Linked DNA regions of Azotobacter salinestris. The protein of the gene in region 1 interacts with the protein of each later gene in a pairwise test. Links are inferred from orthologs where the notes say so. Each region holds a gene or a part of one and is shown on either strand. Other genes may lie near its edges. The genes, in order: hflC and ftsH.

Region 1 (5,656 bases):
ACCATGCTGTACTACAAGGCCCTGCTCGAGGGGTTGGCGGACATGCCGGGCGCCGATCCGGCGCTGCGCGCGGAGCTGGAGGCGCGGGGAGCTGCGGAAGGCTGGCCGGCCCTGCATCGGGAGCTGGCGGCAGTCGATCCGGAGTCGGCGGCGCGCATCCATCCCAACGATCCCCAGCGTCTGGTGCGGGCTCTGGAGGTCTACCGGGTCAGCGGCTTGTCGATGACGGCCCACCGGTTGCGTCAGGCTGCGCAAAATCCTGTATCCGGCGACTCGGCTGGGGGGCATTTGCCTTATACTGTGGCGCATCTGGCAATAGCGCCGACGCAGCGACAGATTCTGCACGAGCGGATCGCCCAACGATTCCGCCTGATGCTGGAGCAGGGCTTCGTCGACGAGGTCGAATCCCTGCGGCAGCGCGGCGACCTGCACGAGAGCCTGCCCTCGATGCGTGCGGTCGGCTATCGGCAGGTATGGGAATATCTCGATGGCCGACTGACGCGGGAACAGATGGTCGAGCGTGGCATCATCGCGACGCGCCAACTGGCCAAGCGGCAGTTCACCTGGTTGCGCAGCTGGACCGGCCTTCACTGGTTGGACAGTCTGGGGGACGACAATCTTCAACGCACCTTGAAATACCTCGAGGCGGCCGCCATATTGGCCTGAACTTCAGTCCTTGCTGCCGTTTTGGGTTTTCCATGGGGGCGGCCTGCCATTTTTCTTCGATTTCCAAACCATCCCTGAAAGGAGAGCTCCACATGTCAAAAGGGCATTCGCTACAAGACCCTTACCTTAATACCCTGCGCAAAGAGCGCGTTCCGGTTTCCATCTATCTGGTCAACGGCATCAAGCTGCAGGGCCAGATCGAATCCTTCGACCAGTTCGTGATTCTGCTGAAGAACACTGTCAGCCAGATGGTCTACAAGCACGCGATTTCCACTGTAGTGCCGAGCCGTCCCGTGCGCCTGCCCACCGCGAGCGAGGGCGAGCAGCCCGAACCCGGCAACGCCTGATGGGAGCCCGCCTTGTTCTTTGAGCGCCCTGGTGGTGGAGAGCGGGCCATTCTGGTTCATCTCGAGGGTCAGGATCCCGAGGCGCGCGAGGATCCGCAGGAGTTCCAGGAGCTTGCCCGCTCGGCTGGTGCCGACGTGGTGGCGTTCGTCGGTGTGACGCGCCACCAGCCGAGCGCCAAGTACCTGATCGGGACCGGCAAGGTCGGGGAACTGCACGATCTGGTCAAGGCCGAGCAGGCCGAGCTGGTCATCTTCAATCACGTCCTGACACCCAGCCAGGAGCGCAACCTGGAGCGCGCCTTCGAGTGCCGGGTGCTCGACCGCACCGGTCTGATTCTGGATATCTTCGCCCAGCGCGCACGTACCCACGAGGGCAAGCTGCAGGTCGAGCTGGCCCAGCTGGAGCACATGAGTACGCGCCTGGTTCGCGGCTGGACCCACCTGGAGCGGCAGAAGGGCGGTATCGGTCTGCGCGGTCCCGGGGAGACCCAGTTGGAAACCGACCGGCGCCTGCTGCGGGTACGCATCCGGCAGATCCGCCAGCGTCTGGAGAAGGTGCGCAGCCAGCGCGAGCAGGCGCGGCGCGGCCGCCGGCGCGCGGACATTCCCCTGGTTTCCCTGGTCGGCTATACCAATGCCGGCAAGTCCACCTTGTTCAACGCCTTGACGGCTTCCGAGGTCTACGCGGCCAACCAGCTGTTCGCCACCCTCGATCCGACCCTGCGCCGTCTCGAGCTGGACGACCTGGGAGCGCTGGTGCTGGCCGATACGGTGGGGTTCATCCGCCATCTGCCGCACAAGCTGGTCGAGGCATTTCGCGCTACGCTGGAAGAGTCGAGCAATTCCGACCTGCTGCTGCACGTGATCGATGCCCATGAGCCCGAGCGCATGGCGCAGATCGAGCAGGTCATGGCCGTACTGGGGGAGATCGGCGCCGACAACCTGCCGATTCTTGAGATATACAACAAGCTGGATCTGGTCGAGGGCATGGAGCCGCAGATCCAGCGCGATGTCGACGGCAAGCCGCTGCGGGTCTGGGTGTCGGCCCGCGACGGGCGCGGCCTGGATCTGTTGCGCCAAGCCGTCGCCGAGCTGCTGGGGGATGATCTGTTCGTCGGAACCCTGCACCTGCCACAGGGGCTGGGGCGCCTTCGCGCGCAGTTCTTCGCGCTCGGTGCAGTGCGCGGCGAGACGCACGACGAGGAGGGGGGGAGCCTGCTGGCAGTACGTTTGCCACGAATCGAACTCAATCGCCTGGTCAGCCGGGAGGGGCTGCGGCCGGACGAATTCATCGCGCAACATACTTTGCAATGAAAGTGCAGCCGGCATTTTTGCCGCCGGAAGCGGGCAATTGGGTAGCATGGGGCGGCGTGCCGTGGGCGCGTCTGTGTTTTTCGGATGGAGAGCGCTATGGCTTGGAATGAGCCGGGTGGCAATTCTAACAATCAGGATCCCTGGGGGGGACGTCGCGGCGGTGACCGCAAGGGGCCGCCGGACCTCGACGAGGCGTTCCGCAAGTTGCAGGAAAGCCTGAATGGCATGCTGGGAGGCAAGCGGCGCAGCGGTGACGGGGGCGCCGGCAAGGGCGGCGGTTTCGGCCTGTTCGGCATTGCCCTGGCAGTGCTGGCGGCTTTCTGGCTGTACAGCGCGATCTACGTGTTGGACGAGCAGGAGCAGGCGGTGGTGCTGCGCTTCGGCAAGTATCACGAAACCGTCGGGCCGGGCCTGAATTTCCATTTCCCGCCGATCGATCGCAAGTTCGTGGAAAACGTCACCCGCGAGCGGGCCTACAGCAAGCAGGGGCAGATGCTCACCGAAGACGAGAACATCGTCGAGGTGCCGCTCACCGTGCAGTACAAGATCAGCAACCTGAAGGACTTCGTGCTGAACGTGGACCAGCCCGAGGTCAGCCTGCAGCACGCCACCGACAGCGCCCTGCGCCATGTGGTGGGCTCCACCGAAATGGACCAGGTCCTCACCGAAGGGCGCGAACTGCTGGCGAGCGAGGTGCGGGAGCGTTTGCAGCGCTTCCTCGATACCTACCGGACCGGCATCGCCGTGACCCAGGTGAACGTGCAGAACGCCCAGGCGCCGCGTGAGGTTCAGGAGGCGTTCGACGACGTGATTCGGGCTCGCGAGGACGAGCAGCGCGAACGCAACCAGGCTGAAGCCTATGCCAATGGCGTGATTCCCGAGGCGCGCGGCCAGGCCCAGCGGATTCTCGAGGATGCCAACGGTTATCGCGAAGAGGTCGTGGCCCGCGCCCAGGGCGAGGCGCAGCGTTTCGGCAAGCTGGTGGCGGAGTACCGCAAGGCGCCGGAGGTGACTCGTCAGCGCCTGTACCTGGAAACCCTGCAGGAAGTCCTGAGCAACAGCAGCAAGGTCCTGATTGGCGCCGAGGGCGGGCAGAACAACCTGCTTTATCTGCCGCTCGACAAGATGCTCGAGGGGCGTGCGGGCAATGCCTCGACTGGCTTGCCGGCGCCTGCGGCAGCGGGCGGCGCCGAAGTGGGCTCGCAGATCATCAATGATCTGCAGCAGCGAGACCTGCGTTCAAGGGAGAGGCGTTGATGAGCAACAAGTCCGTGGTCGCCCTGGTCGTCGGAGTGGTTCTGGCGGTGGTTATCTGGAACAGCTTCTACATTGTGGCGCAAACCGAAAAGGCTGTCCTGCTGCAGTTCGGTCGCATCGTCGAAGCCGATGTCCAGCCCGGGTTGCACATGAAGATTCCCTACGTCAACAAGGTGCGCAAGTTCGATGCCCGCCTGCTGACGCTGGATTCTCCGACCCAGCGCTTCCTCACCCTGGAGAAGAAGGCGGTGATGGTCGATGCCTACGCCAAGTGGCGGGTGGCGGACGCCGAGCGCTTCTACACCGCTACCTCCGGTCTCAAGCAGGTTGCCGACGAGCGCCTGCTGCGGCGTCTTGAGTCGGGGCTGCGCGACCAGTTCGGCAAGCGCACCCTGCATGAGGTGGTCTCCGGCGAGCGCGATGCGCTGATGGCGGACATCACCCAGATGCTCGATCGCCTGGCGCGCAAGGAACTGGGGATCGAGGTGCTCGACGTGCGGGTCAAGGCCATCGATCTGCCGAAGGAGGTCAATCGCAGCGTGTTCGAGCGCATGAGCACCGAGCGCGAGCGCGAGGCTCGCGAGCATCGCGCCAAGGGCAAGGAACTGGCCGAGGGGATCCGTGCCGATGCCGACCGCCAGCGCCGGGTATTGCTGGCCGAGGCCTATCGCGAGGCGGAAGAGCTTCGGGGCGAGGGCGATGCACTGGCTGCTGCCATCTATGCCCAGGCCTACCAGCAGGATCAGGAGTTCTATGCCTTCCACCGCAGCCTGCAGGCCTATCGCGGCAGCTTTGCAGACAGGAGGGATGTGTTGGTCCTGGATCCGAAGAGCGAGTTCTTTCGCTATCTGGAGCAGGCCAAGCCATGATGGGGTATCCGGCGGGGCACGCCCCGCCGGGATGCCGCGGAAGGAAAACATGGTATTATGATGGGCCAGCCGGGAAAAACCCGGCTTTTTTGCGTCTGTGGAAATCATGTGGCAGGAATTCGCGATTGCCTTGTGTCTGATGCTGGTGCTCGAAGGCATCCTGCCATTCCTCAATCCGCGACGCTGGCGTAGGGCGGTCGTGCAGCTGGTGCAGTTGTCGGACCGTCGGCTGCGTCTCATGGGGTTGGCCAGCATGTTGCTGGGAACCGCCCTCCTTTATTTGCTTCACTAAGGCTTGCCGCCCGGATCGAGAGAGGAAAGGCGTAATGGCAACGGTAGATCGCTGGCTGCTGCCGGATGGTATCGAGGAAGTTCTGCCGCCCGAGGCGGCCCGCATCGAGGTGGTGCGCCGCCAGATGCTGGATCTGTTCCAGCGCTGGGGCTACGAGTTCGTCGTCACCCCGCATATCGAATTCCTGGAGTCTCTGCTGACCGGCGCCGGTCAGGACCTGGATCTGCGTACCTTCAAGGTGACGGATCCGCTGTCCGGTCGCCTGATCGGCTTTCGTGCCGACATCACTCCACAGGTCGCACGCATCGATGCGCACACGCTGCGTCGCGAGGAACCCAGCCGGCTCTGCTATGCCGGCAGCGTGCTGCATGCGAAGCCGCGGGCTCTGTCCACCTCGCGCAGCCCCATTCAGCTGGGGGCGGAGCTTTACGGCGATGCCAGCCCGGCCAGCGACGTGGAGGTCATCAGCCTGATGCTGGAGGTGCTCGAGCAGGTCGCAGTGCCGGACGTGCACATGGATCTCGGGCATGTCGGCATCTATCGCGGGCTCGCCCGGGCGGCAGGACTTTCCGGGGGAGTCGAGCAGCAGCTGTTCGATGCCCTGCAGCGCAAGGCCATCGACGAGGTGGAGGCCCTGACCGCGGCGCTGCCCGCGACCCAGGCCTCGATGCTGCGCGCTCTGGCTGAACTCTGCGGTGGTCGCGAGGTCCTCGACCTGGCTCAGGCCTGTCTGGTCGATGCGCCTGCCGAGGTGCATGCGGCCCTGGACGAACTGATCGCCATCGCCGACACACTGAGCGTGCGCTATCCGGAGCTGCCGCTGTATTTCGATCTGAGCGAGCTGCGCGGCTATCACTACCACACCGGCGTGGTGTTCGCCGCCTTTGTGCCGGGGGTCGGTCAGTCGATCG
Region 2 (11,831 bases), 1.7 Mb from region 1 along the record:
GGAGAAGTTCAAGGAGGTCAACGAGGCCTACGAGGTGCTCTCCGATTCAGGCAAGCGGATGGCCTACGACCAGTACGGTCATGCCGGGGTCGATCAGAGCATGGGGGGAGGCGCCGGTTTCGGTGCCGGTGGAGCCAACTTCTCCGATATCTTCGGTGACGTGTTCAGCGATTTCTTCGGGGGCGGACGCGGCGGTGCCCGTGGCGGGCCGCAGCGCGGCAGCGATCTGCGCTACACCCTTGAGCTCAACCTGGAGGAGGCGGTCCGCGGCACCACGGTGACCATCCGCGTGCCGACCCTGGTGCACTGCAAGACCTGCGATGGCAGCGGTGCGAAGAAGGGCACCACGCCGGTCACCTGTACGACCTGCGGCGGCATCGGTCAGGTGCGCATGCAGCAGGGCTTCTTCTCGGTGCAGCAGACCTGCCCGCGCTGCCACGGCAGCGGCAAGATGATTGCCGATCCCTGTCCGGACTGTCATGGCCAGGGGCGTGTGGAGGAGCACAAGACTCTGTCGGTGAAGGTGCCGGCCGGGGTCGACAGCGGCGATCGCATCCGTCTGGCCGGCGAGGGCGAGGCCGGTACCCTGGGCGGACCGCCCGGCGATCTCTATGTGGTGGTCAGTGTCCGCGAACACCCGATCTTCCAGCGCGACGGCAAGCACCTGTACTGTGAGGTGCCGATCAGCTTCGCCGATGCGGCGCTCGGCGGCGAGTTGGAGGTGCCGACCCTTGATGGCCGGGTCAAGCTGAAGATCCCGGAGGGCACCCAGACCAGCAAGCTGTTCCGTCTGCGCGGCAAGGGGGTGGCGCCGGTACGCGGCGGCGCGGCTGGCGACCTGATGTGCCGGGTGGTGGTGGAAACGCCGGTCAATCTGAGCAAGCGCCAGCGCGAACTGCTCGAGGAGTTCCGCGGCAGTTTGCAGGGCAACAGCAGCCATTCGCCCAGGGCCAGCGGCTGGTTCGAGGGCGTGAAGCGCTTTTTCGACGATTTGTAACTCCTGGCTGCGGGCTGGCGGCAAATTCGATGAGGCTGCCGCCGGCCTGCAGGTTTGGGCTTGTAGCTTGAGGCTGATGTTATGCGACGTATTGCAGTGATGGGCGCCGCCGGGCGCATGGGCAAGGCCTTGATCGAGGCGGTGCGGCAAGCCCCGGGAGCCTGCCTGGCGGCGGCCGTCGGGCGGCCGGACAGCACCCTGGTGGGGGGGGATGCTGGCGAGCTGGCCGGTCTGGGGCGGATCGGCGTGCCCTTGTCGGGCGATCTGACCGCGGTGCTGGACGAGTTCGATGTGCTGATCGATTTCACCCATCCGACCGTGACCCTGAAGAACCTGGAAATCTGCCGCCAGGCCGGCAAGGCCATGGTGATCGGTACCACCGGCTTTTCGGCCGACGAGCGGCAATTGCTGAGCGAGGCGGCCCGGGAGATTCCGATCGTCTTTGCCGCCAACTTCAGCGTCGGTGTCAACCTGTGTCTGAAGTTGCTGGATACTGCGGCGCGGGTCTTGGGCGACGAGGTCGATATCGAAATCATCGAAGCCCATCATCGGCACAAGGTCGATGCACCGTCCGGCACCGCCCTGCGTATGGGAGAGGTGGTGGCCAGCGCCTTGGGGCGCGACCTGCAGAAGGTGGCGGTATACGGCCGCGAAGGTCAGACCGGGGCCCGGGCGCGGGAAACCATCGGCTTCGCCACGGTGCGTGCCGGCGATATCGTCGGCGATCACACGGTCCTGTTCGCCGCTGAGGGGGAGCGGGTCGAGATCACCCACAAGGCGTCCAGCCGCATGACCTTCGCCAAGGGAGCGGTACGCGCCGCGCTCTGGCTGGAGGAACGCAGCCCGGCACTGTACGACATGCAGGACGTGCTCGCGCTGCGTTGACGTTGAAAAGACTGAGTGGAATGGTGGGTTGCTGGACCGGAAAAGCCTTTTCCTGTACCCTAGGATTCCAATGTGTCTACTAAAAGCACGCAGACAATTTGAAAAAGAGCGGGATGATGTGTTTACACGTCATTCCGCTTTTTTACAACCTGCGTATGCCCTTCAGGCTTGATTTACGGAGGTCTTCTTGACTAAGCCAGCCATTCTCGCCCTTGCTGATGGCAGCATCTTTCGTGGCGAATCCATCGGCGCTGATGGACAGACCATCGGCGAGGTGGTGTTCAACACTGCCATGACCGGCTATCAGGAAATCCTCACCGATCCTTCGTATGCGCAGCAGATCGTCACCCTGACCTATCCGCACATCGGCAACACCGGCACTACGCCGGAAGATGCCGAATCCGATCGCGTGTGGGCGGCCGGCCTGATCATCCGCGATCTGCCGCTGCTGGCCAGCAACTGGCGCAGCAAGCAGTCGCTGCCGGACTACCTCAAAGAAAACGGCTGCGTGGCCATCGCCGACATCGATACCCGCCGCCTGACCCGCATCCTGCGCGAGAAGGGCTCGCAGAGCGGCTGCATCCTGGTGGGTGACGACGCCACCGAGGAAAGAGCCCTGGAACTGGCGCGCAGCTTCCCCGGCCTCAAGGGCATGGACCTGGCCAAGGTGGTCAGCTGCACCGAGCCCTACGAATGGCGCTCCAGCGTCTGGGAGCTGGCGACCGACAACCACCCGGAAATTCCGGCCGGCAAGCTGCCCTACCATGTGGTGGCCTACGACTTCGGCGTCAAGCTGAACATTCTGCGCATGCTGGTGGCGCGCGGTTGCCGCCTCACCGTGGTGCCGGCACAGACCTCGGCCCGCGAGGTGTTGGCGCTGAATCCGGACGGTGTGTTCCTGTCCAACGGCCCGGGCGATCCCGAGCCGTGCGACTATGCGGTCCAGGCGATCAAGGAAATCCTCGAGACCGATATTCCGGTATTCGGCATCTGCCTCGGTCATCAGTTGCTGGCCCTGGCCTCGGGGGCCAAGACCGTGAAGATGGGCCATGGCCATCACGGCGCCAACCACCCGGTACAGGACCTCGACACCGGCGCCGTGATGATCACCAGCCAGAACCATGGCTTCGCCGTGGAGGAGAGCACGCTGCCGGCCAATCTGCGGGCGATCCATAAATCGCTGTTCGACGGCACCCTGCAGGGTATCGAGCGCACCGACAAGGCGGCCTTCAGCTTCCAGGGCCACCCGGAAGCCAGCCCGGGCCCGCATGATGTGGCGCCGCTGTTCGACCGCTTCATCGCCGAGATGGCCAAGCGTCGCTGAGCCTGCCGACAGATCAACGGATTCGTGTGAGAGACCATGCCAAAACGTACAGATATTAAAAGCATCCTGATCCTCGGCGCCGGCCCCATCGTCATCGGTCAGGCCTGCGAGTTCGACTACTCGGGCGCCCAGGCGTGCAAGGCGCTGAAGGAAGAAGGCTTTCGCGTCATTCTGGTGAATTCCAACCCGGCCACCATCATGACCGACCCGGCCATGGCCGACGCCACCTACATCGAGCCGATCAAGTGGCAGACCGTGGCCAAGATCATCGAGAAGGAGCGTCCCGACGCCCTGCTGCCGACCATGGGCGGCCAGACCGCGCTGAACTGCGCCCTGGCGCTGGAAAAGCACGGCGTGCTGGCCAAGTTCGGCGTCGAAATGATCGGCGCCAATGCCGATACCATCGACAAGGCCGAGGACCGCTCGCGCTTCGACAAGGCCATGCGCTCCATCGGTCTGGAGTGCCCGCGCTCCGGCATCGCCCACAGCATGGACGAGGCCTATGGCGTGCTCGACAAGGTCGGCTTCCCCTGCATCATCCGTCCGTCCTTCACCATGGGCGGCACCGGTGGCGGCATCGCCTACAACCGCGAAGAGTTCGAGGAAATCTGCACCCGGGGTCTCGACCTTTCGCCAACCAGCGAGCTCTTGATCGACGAGTCGCTGATCGGCTGGAAGGAGTACGAGATGGAAGTGGTCCGCGACAAGAAGGACAACTGCATCATCGTCTGCTCGATCGAGAACTTCGATCCGATGGGCGTGCATACCGGCGACTCGATCACCGTGGCTCCGGCGCAGACCCTGACCGACAAGGAATACCAGATCATGCGCAATGCATCGCTTGCGGTGCTGCGCGAGATCGGCGTGGAAACCGGCGGCTCCAACGTGCAGTTCGGCATCAATCCGGTCGACGGCCGCATGGTGGTGATCGAGATGAACCCGCGCGTGTCGCGCTCCTCGGCACTGGCCTCCAAGGCCACCGGCTTCCCGATCGCCAAGATCGCCGCCAAGCTGGCGGTGGGCTATACCCTCGACGAGCTGTCCAACGACATCACCGGCGGCCGTACTCCCGCTTCCTTCGAGCCAGCCATCGACTATGTGGTCACCAAGGTGCCTCGCTTCGCCTTCGAGAAGTTTCCCAAGGCCGACGCCCGCCTGACCACCCAGATGAAGTCCGTGGGCGAGGTCATGGCTATCGGGCGCACCTTCCAGGAGTCGGTGCAGAAGGCCCTGCGCGGCCTCGAGGTGGGCGTCAGCGGATTCGATCCCAAGCTGGATCTGGGCAATCCGGAGGCCGAGAGCATTCTCCGGCGCGAGCTGACTGTGCCGGGTGCCGAGCGCATCTGGTATGTGGCTGACGCTTTCCGCGCCGGCAAGAGCGTCGATGATGTCTTCGCATTGACCAAGATCGATCCCTGGTTCCTGGTGCAGATCGAGGATCTGGTCAAGGAAGAGGAGCAGGTCAAGACGCTCGGTCTCTCCAGCATCGATCGCAACCTGATGTGGAAGCTCAAGCGCAAGGGGTTTTCCGACGCCCGCCTGGCCAAGCTGCTCGGCGTGACCGAGAAGAACCTGCGCAGCCACCGGCAGAAGCTCAAGGTGCAGCCGGTGTACAAGCGTGTCGATACCTGCGCCGCCGAGTTCGCCACCGACACCGCCTACATGTACTCGACCTACGAGGAAGAGTGCGAGGCCAATCCGTCGTCCCGCGACAAGATCATGGTCATCGGCGGCGGTCCGAACCGCATCGGCCAGGGCATCGAGTTCGATTACTGCTGCGTGCATGCTGCGCTGGCCATGCGCGAGGACGGTTACGAGACCATCATGGTCAACTGCAACCCGGAAACCGTCTCCACCGACTACGACACTTCCGACCGCCTGTATTTCGAGCCGGTGACCCTGGAGGATGTGCTGGAGATCGTCCGTGTCGAGCAGCCCAAGGGCGTCATCGTGCAGTACGGCGGCCAGACTCCGCTGAAGATCTGTCGTGCCCTGGAAGAGGCTGGCGTGCCGATCATCGGTACCAGCCCGGACGCCATCGACCGCGCCGAGGACCGCGAGCGCTTCCAGCACATGGTCGAGCGCCTCAGCCTGCGCCAGCCGCCGAACGCTACCGCCCGCAGCGAGGACGAGGCCATCGCCGCCTCGAAGGTGATCGGCTATCCGCTGGTGGTGCGTCCATCCTATGTGTTGGGCGGCCGAGCCATGGAGATCGTCTATGAGGAGGACGAGCTCAAGCGCTACATGCGCGAAGCCGTGCAGGTCTCCAACGACAGCCCGGTGCTGCTTGATCACTTCCTCAATTGCGCCATCGAGGTCGACGTCGATGCGGTCTGTGACGGCAAGGACGTGGTGATCGGCGCGATCATGCAGCACATCGAGCAGGCCGGCGTACACTCCGGCGATTCGGCCTGCTCGCTGCCGCCCTATTCGCTGCCGGCACGCATCCAGGACGATATTCGCGAGCAGGTCAAGAAAATGGCCCTGGAACTCGGCGTGGTCGGTCTGATGAACGTGCAGATGGCCGTGCAGGGAGAGGACATCTACGTGCTGGAAGTGAACCCGCGTGCCTCGCGCACCGTGCCCTTCGTTTCCAAGTGCATCGGCGAGTCCCTGGCCAAGGTTGCGGCCCGCGTGATGGCTGGCAAGACGCTCAGGGAAATCGGTTTTACCGAGGAAATCATTCCGCCGTTCTTCAGCGTCAAGGAGGCGGTGTTCCCGTTTGCCAAGTTCCCCGGCGTCGATCCCATTCTCGGCCCGGAAATGAAGTCCACCGGCGAAGTGATGGGAGTCGGCGACAGTTTTGCCGAGGCGTTTGCCAAGGCCCAACTGGGCGCCAGCGAGACCCTGCCGACCGGTGGCTGTGCCTTCATCAGCGTGCGAGAGGATGACAAGCCGTTCGTCGCTGACGTGGCGCGCAATCTGGTTGCCCTCGGCTTTGAAGTGGTGGCCACTGCCGGTACCGCTCGAATGATCGAGGCTGCCGGCCTGCCGGTCCGCCGGGTGAACAAGGTGACCGAGGGCCGCCCCCATGTGGTCGACATGATCAAGAATGACGAGGTCACCCTGATCATCAACACCACCGAGGGACGTCAGTCGATCGCCGACTCCTTCTCGATCCGTCGCAACGCTCTGCAGCACAAGATCTGCATCACCACCACCATCGCCGGTGGCCAGGCGATCTGTGAAGCGCTCAAGTTCGGTCCCGAGAAGACCGTGCGCCGTCTGCAGGATCTCCATGCAGGAATCAACGCATGACCAAATTTCCGATGACTGTCCAGGGCGCACGCGCCCTGGAGGAAGAACTCAAGCATCTGAAAACCGAGCTGCGTCCGCAGATCACCCAGGCGATCGCCGAGGCGCGCGAGTTGGGCGACCTCAAGGAGAACGCCGAATACCACGCTGCCCGGGAGCAGCAGGGCATGGTCGAGGCGCGGATACGCGATATCGAGGGACGTCTGCAGAATGCGCAGATCATCGATGTGACGACCATTCCCCATTCCGGGAAGGTGATTTTTGGCGTTACTGTGGAGATTGCCAACGTCGAGACCGACGAAACCGTGGTCTACCAGATCGTGGGTGACGATGAGGCCGACATCAAGCAGGGCAAGCTGTCGGTCAGCTCGCCCATCGCCCGTGCCCTGGTAGGCAAGGAGGAGGGCGACGTGGTGGTGGTTAAGACGCCAAGCGGTACCGTCGAATACGAAATCATTGAGGTCCGTCACATCTGAGTCGGAGCCCCTGTACCAAGGGGGCTTTCGAGCTGGCCTCTTGGGGATGCAGCGTCAGTCTGGTACTGGATGGCCACCCTTTCGGTATGCAAGCCGGAGGGGTGGCCCGCCCTTCACATCAAGCCTGAAGGAAGCGACTGATGTTCGAGAGGTTCTTGTTCGGCTTCGGGTTCTTGCGGTAGAGCAGGGCAACCTTGCCGATCACTTGGGCGAGTTCGCTTCCGGACGCCGCGCAGAGTTCGGCGATCACCGTCTGGCGATCTTCCCGCTCGGCGAGGTTGATCTTCACCTTGATCAATTCGTGATCGTTCAGGGCCCGCTCCAGCTCGGCCAGAACGCCTTCGGTCACGCCATTTTCGGCCACGATCAAAACAGGCTTCAGGTGATGGCCGATGGATTTGAAATGTTTCTTCTGCTCCTGAGTGAGCGCCATAATCTGACCCCTGCGTCCGATCTTGTTGAAAAGCGGCCTAGTCTACCCGAGCGACCCGGGGCCGCCCAGCCAAACGCGAGGTGCCCGTGGCCCGATCCAAGACTAGTCATCGTTGGTTGAAAGAGCATTTCGATGATCCCTATGTGAAGATGGCGCAAAGAGACGGCTACCGCTCGCGCGCCAGCTACAAATTGCTGGAGATTCAGGAAAGGGACCGCATTCTGCGGCCGGGTATGACCGTGGTCGATCTGGGGGCTGCGCCGGGCGGCTGGTCGCAGGTGACCAGTCGGGTCATTGGCGACCGGGGACGCCTGATCGCCTCGGATATCCTGTCAATGGACAGCATCCCGGATGTGACCTTCATTCAGGGGGACTTCACCGATGACGCGGTGTTTGCCCAACTCCTCGAGGCGATTGGCGAGCAACCGGTCGATCTTGTGATTTCCGACATGGCCCCCAATATGAGTGGGGTGAAGGCGGCTGATCAGCCGCGGGCCATGTACCTCTGCGAGCTGGCGCTGGATCTGGCCGGACGAGTTCTGCGGCCGGGAGGCGACTTTCTGATCAAGATCTTCCAGGGCGAAGGTTTCGACCAGTATCTGCGACAAGTGCGCGAAAGTTTCGACAAGGTGCAGATGCGCAAGCCACTTTCCTCACGTGACCGCTCTCGCGAACAATATCTGCTCGCGCGTGGCTTTCATGGAGCCTAGACTGCTGATGGACCATGCACGTGCCCGAGGGACTGGCACACAAAGGGTTACAGAGAGGCCTGCCGGGGTCGGGGGTTGTGTATTAAGTTAGGCGGGTAGCTGTACCGGCCGTCATACAGGGACTGGCTCCGTCCCAGAGGGTAGTTAATTGAACGACATGGCAAAGAACCTGATTCTGTGGTTGATCATCGCGGCCGTTCTGGTGACCGTGATGAACAACTTTACCAATCCGAGCGAGCCGCAGACGCTGAATTATTCGGACTTCATCCAGCAGGTCAAGGATGGCAAGGTCGAGCGCGTGACCGTGGATGGCTACATCATCACCGGCCAGCGGATAGACGGCGACAACTTCAAGACGATCCGTCCGGCGATCCAGGATGGCGGCCTGATAGGCGATCTGATCGACAACAATGTCCAGATCGAGGGCAAGCAGCCAGAGCAGCAGAGCATTTGGTCGCAGCTGCTGGTGGCCAGCTTCCCGATTCTGGTGATTATTGCCGTGTTCATGTTCTTCATGCGCCAGATGCAGGGTGGTGCGGGCGGCAAGGGCGGTCCGATGAGCTTTGGCAAGAGCAAGGCGCGTCTGCTCTCGGAGGATCAGGTCAAGACCACCTTTGCCGATGTCGCCGGCTGTGACGAGGCCAAGGAGGAGGTCAGCGAGCTGGTCGAGTTCCTCCGTGATCCGGGCAAGTTCCAGCGTCTCGGCGGACGCATTCCCCGCGGCGTGCTGATGGTCGGTCCGCCCGGCACCGGCAAGACGCTGCTGGCCAAGGCGATTGCCGGCGAGGCCAAGGTTCCGTTCTTCACCATCTCCGGTTCGGACTTCGTCGAGATGTTCGTCGGGGTTGGCGCCTCGCGCGTACGGGATATGTTCGATCAGGCGAAGAAGCATGCTCCCTGCATCATCTTCATCGACGAAATCGACGCCGTCGGTCGGCATCGTGGTGCCGGGCTCGGCGGTGGTCATGACGAGCGGGAGCAAACCCTCAACCAGTTGCTGGTGGAAATGGATGGCTTCGAGATGAACGATGGCATCATCGTCATCGCGGCGACCAACCGTCCCGATGTGCTCGATCCGGCACTGCTGCGTCCTGGTCGCTTCGATCGCCAGGTGGTGGTTGGCCTGCCGGATATCCGTGGTCGCGAGCAGATCCTCAAGGTGCACATGCGCAAGGTTCCGGTGAGCGAGGATGTCAATCCGGCAGTCATTGCCCGCGGTACTCCCGGCTTCTCCGGCGCCGACCTGGCTAACCTGGTAAACGAGGCTTCATTGTTCGCCGCGCGTGCCAACAAGCGCATCGTGGAGATGCGCGAGTTCGAGCTGGCCAAGGACAAGATCATGATGGGCGCCGAGCGCAAGACCATGGTCATGTCCGAGAAGGAAAAGCTCAATACGGCCTACCACGAGGCGGGGCACGCAATCGTTGGGCGGCTGGTGCCCGAGCACGATCCTGTCTACAAGGTATCGATCATTCCGCGTGGGCGTGCCTTGGGCGTGACCATGTTCCTACCGGAAGAAGATCGCTATAGCCTGTCCAAGCGGGCATTGGTCAGTCAGATCTGCTCATTGTTTGGCGGGCGTATTGCCGAGGAGATGACCCTGGGCTTCGAAGGGGTCACCACGGGGGCATCCAACGACATCATGCGCGCTACCCAGATTGCCCGGAACATGGTGACCAAGTGGGGGCTCTCGGAGAAGCTGGGACCGTTGATGTATGCGGAGGAGGAGGGGGAGGTGTTCCTTGGTCGCACCGCAGGGGCCCAGCACTCCAACGTCTCGGCGGAAACTGCCAGGCTGATCGATCAGGAAGTGCGCAGCGTCATCGATCAGTGCTATGCCACGGCTACCAGATTATTGAAGGATAACCGCGACAAGCTGGACATGATGGCAGAGGCATTGATGAAGTATGAAACCATCGATGCCGATCAGATCGACGACATCATGGCCGGGCGCACGGTTCGCGAGCCGAAGGACTGGCAGGGTGGTTCTGGTGCCTCCGGAACGCCGGCCTCCCATGGGGCCAGCCGGCCAGAGGCTCCAATCGGAGGGCCAGCTGGCGAACATTAAGGCTTGAAGATGACCTTGTTGTCCCCAACCCGGTTGCCTTGTGGCAACCGGGTTCTTGATTTATCGCATCCCCAGGTGATGGGGATTCTCAATGTGACGCCTGACTCTTTTTCGGACGGAGGGCGCTTCCGTGGGCTCGATGCGGCGTTGAGGCACGCACAGAGCATGGTTGCTGCCGGAGCTGCGCTGATCGATGTCGGGGGGGAATCGACCCGCCCCGGTGCTGCTGCAGTATCGGCAGACGAGGAACTGGATCGGGTCGCGCCTGTCGTCGAAGTCATTGCGGCCGAGCTGGATGTCATTATTTCGGTAGATACCTCGACTCCCCTGGTGATGCGCGAAGCTGCCCGGCTGGGCGCTGGTCTGATCAATGACGTTCGCGCGCTGCAGCGGGATGGTGCTCTGGAAGCGGCCGCAGAAACGAGGCTGCCTGTCTGTCTGATGCACATGTTGGGAGAGCCGGGCACCATGCAGCAGGATCCTCGGTATGAAGATTTGCTGGGTGAGGTGCGCGGCTTTCTGTTTGAGCGCATGCAGGCCTGTGCGGCGGCGGGAATTCCGGGCGAGCGCTTGCTGCTGGACCCGGGTTTTGGATTTGCCAAGACATTGCAGCACAACCTGCTGCTGTTCAGGCGTCTGGAAATACTGCACGAACTCGGTCGTCCACTATTGGTTGGCGTATCCCGTAAAAGCATGATCGGCCAAGTCCTGGGACGCGAGGTCGGTCAGCGCCTGAGCGGCAGCCTGGCCCTGGCAGCACTGGCAGTAGCCAAGGGGGCACGTATCGTGCGAGCGCACGACGTGGCGGAAACGGTCGAGGTGATACGAATGATCGATGCCGTGGAGACGGCAGAATAGGGGGAAGCATTGAGTAAAAAATATTTCGGCACCGATGGCATTCGTGGCCGGGTAGGCGAGTATCCCATTACGCCGGACTTCATGCTCAGGCTGGGCTGGGCTGCCGGCAAGGCCTTTCGTCGCCAAGGCATATGTCGCGTGCTGGTCGGCAAGGATACCCGCATATCCGGTTACATGTTCGAGTCGGTATTGGAGGCGGGGCTCTCTGCCGCTGGCGCCGATGTGCTGCTGCTCGGGCCCATGCCGACACCGGCTATCGCCTATCTGACGCGAACCTTCCATGCCGAGGCCGGCATTGTCATCAGCGCCTCGCACAATCCCCATTACGACAATGGCATCAAGTTCTTTTCCGGACAGGGGACCAAGTTGCCAGACGAGCTCGAGCTGGTCATTGAGGAGTTGCTCGATACTCCGATGACGGTGGTCGACTCGGCCCAGTTGGGCAAGGTTTCCCGGATCAACGATGCAGCTGGTCGCTACATCGAGTTCTGTAAGAGCAGTGTGCCGACCGGCACCAGCTTTGCCGGCCTCAAGATGGTCGTGGACTGCGCTCATGGAGCGACCTACAAGGTCGCCCCCAGTGTGTTCCGCGAGCTGGGGGCCGAGGTGGCAGTGCTGGCGGCCCAGCCCAACGGCCTGAATATAAATGACCGTTGCGGCTCCACCGATATCGTCGCCTTGCAGGCCGAAGTGCTCATGCAGCGTGCCGATCTTGGTATTGCCTTCGATGGCGACGGCGACCGCGTGCTGATGGTTGATCATACCGGTGCAGTGGTCGATGGCGATGAACTGCTCTTTCTTATCGCGCGCGACATGCACGAGCAG

The links.
Region 2: the proteins of hflC (region 1) and ftsH interact in binary tests that used the Escherichia coli proteins (3 or more experiments, as listed by UniProt). The link is inferred for Azotobacter salinestris from one-to-one orthologs.

What each region holds. Positions count from the first base shown.
Region 1 is NZ_CP045302.1:3,557,352-3,563,007, forward strand. Bases 2,519-5,518 are described here. They hold hflC (protease modulator HflC), read left to right. Parts: upstream 2,519-3,583; coding sequence 3,584-4,453; downstream 4,454-5,518. Other genes in these bases: hflK (FtsH protease activity modulator HflK), read left to right, coding at 2,519-3,584; GCU53_RS16650 (DUF2065 domain-containing protein), read left to right, coding at 4,560-4,745; GCU53_RS16655 (ATP phosphoribosyltransferase regulatory subunit), read left to right, coding at 4,780-5,518. In the rest of the region: tRNA (adenosine(37)-N6)-dimethylallyltransferase MiaA, read left to right, coding at 1-666; RNA chaperone Hfq, read left to right, coding at 759-1,013; ribosome rescue GTPase HflX, read left to right, coding at 1,026-2,327; more of hflK, read left to right, coding at 2,424-2,518; more of GCU53_RS16655, read left to right, coding at 5,519-5,656.
Region 2 is NZ_CP045302.1:1,809,096-1,820,926, reverse strand. What follows is about bases 7,737-10,692. They hold ftsH (ATP-dependent zinc metalloprotease FtsH), read left to right. Parts: upstream 7,737-8,237; coding sequence 8,238-10,148; downstream 10,149-10,692. Other genes in these bases: folP (dihydropteroate synthase), read left to right, coding at 10,158-10,692; rlmE (23S rRNA (uridine(2552)-2'-O)-methyltransferase RlmE), read left to right, coding at 7,737-8,080. In the rest of the region: molecular chaperone DnaJ, read left to right, coding at 1-997; dapB (4-hydroxy-tetrahydrodipicolinate reductase), read left to right, coding at 1,079-1,882; carA (glutamine-hydrolyzing carbamoyl-phosphate synthase small subunit), read left to right, coding at 2,070-3,206; carB (carbamoyl-phosphate synthase large subunit), read left to right, coding at 3,243-6,464; transcription elongation factor GreA, read left to right, coding at 6,461-6,937; ribosome assembly RNA-binding protein YhbY, read right to left, coding at 7,056-7,370; more of rlmE, read left to right, coding at 7,457-7,736; more of folP, read left to right, coding at 10,693-11,006; glmM (phosphoglucosamine mutase), read left to right, coding at 11,016-11,831. UniProt on the Escherichia coli protein: Acts as a processive, ATP-dependent zinc metallopeptidase for both cytoplasmic and membrane proteins. Plays a role in the quality control of integral membrane proteins.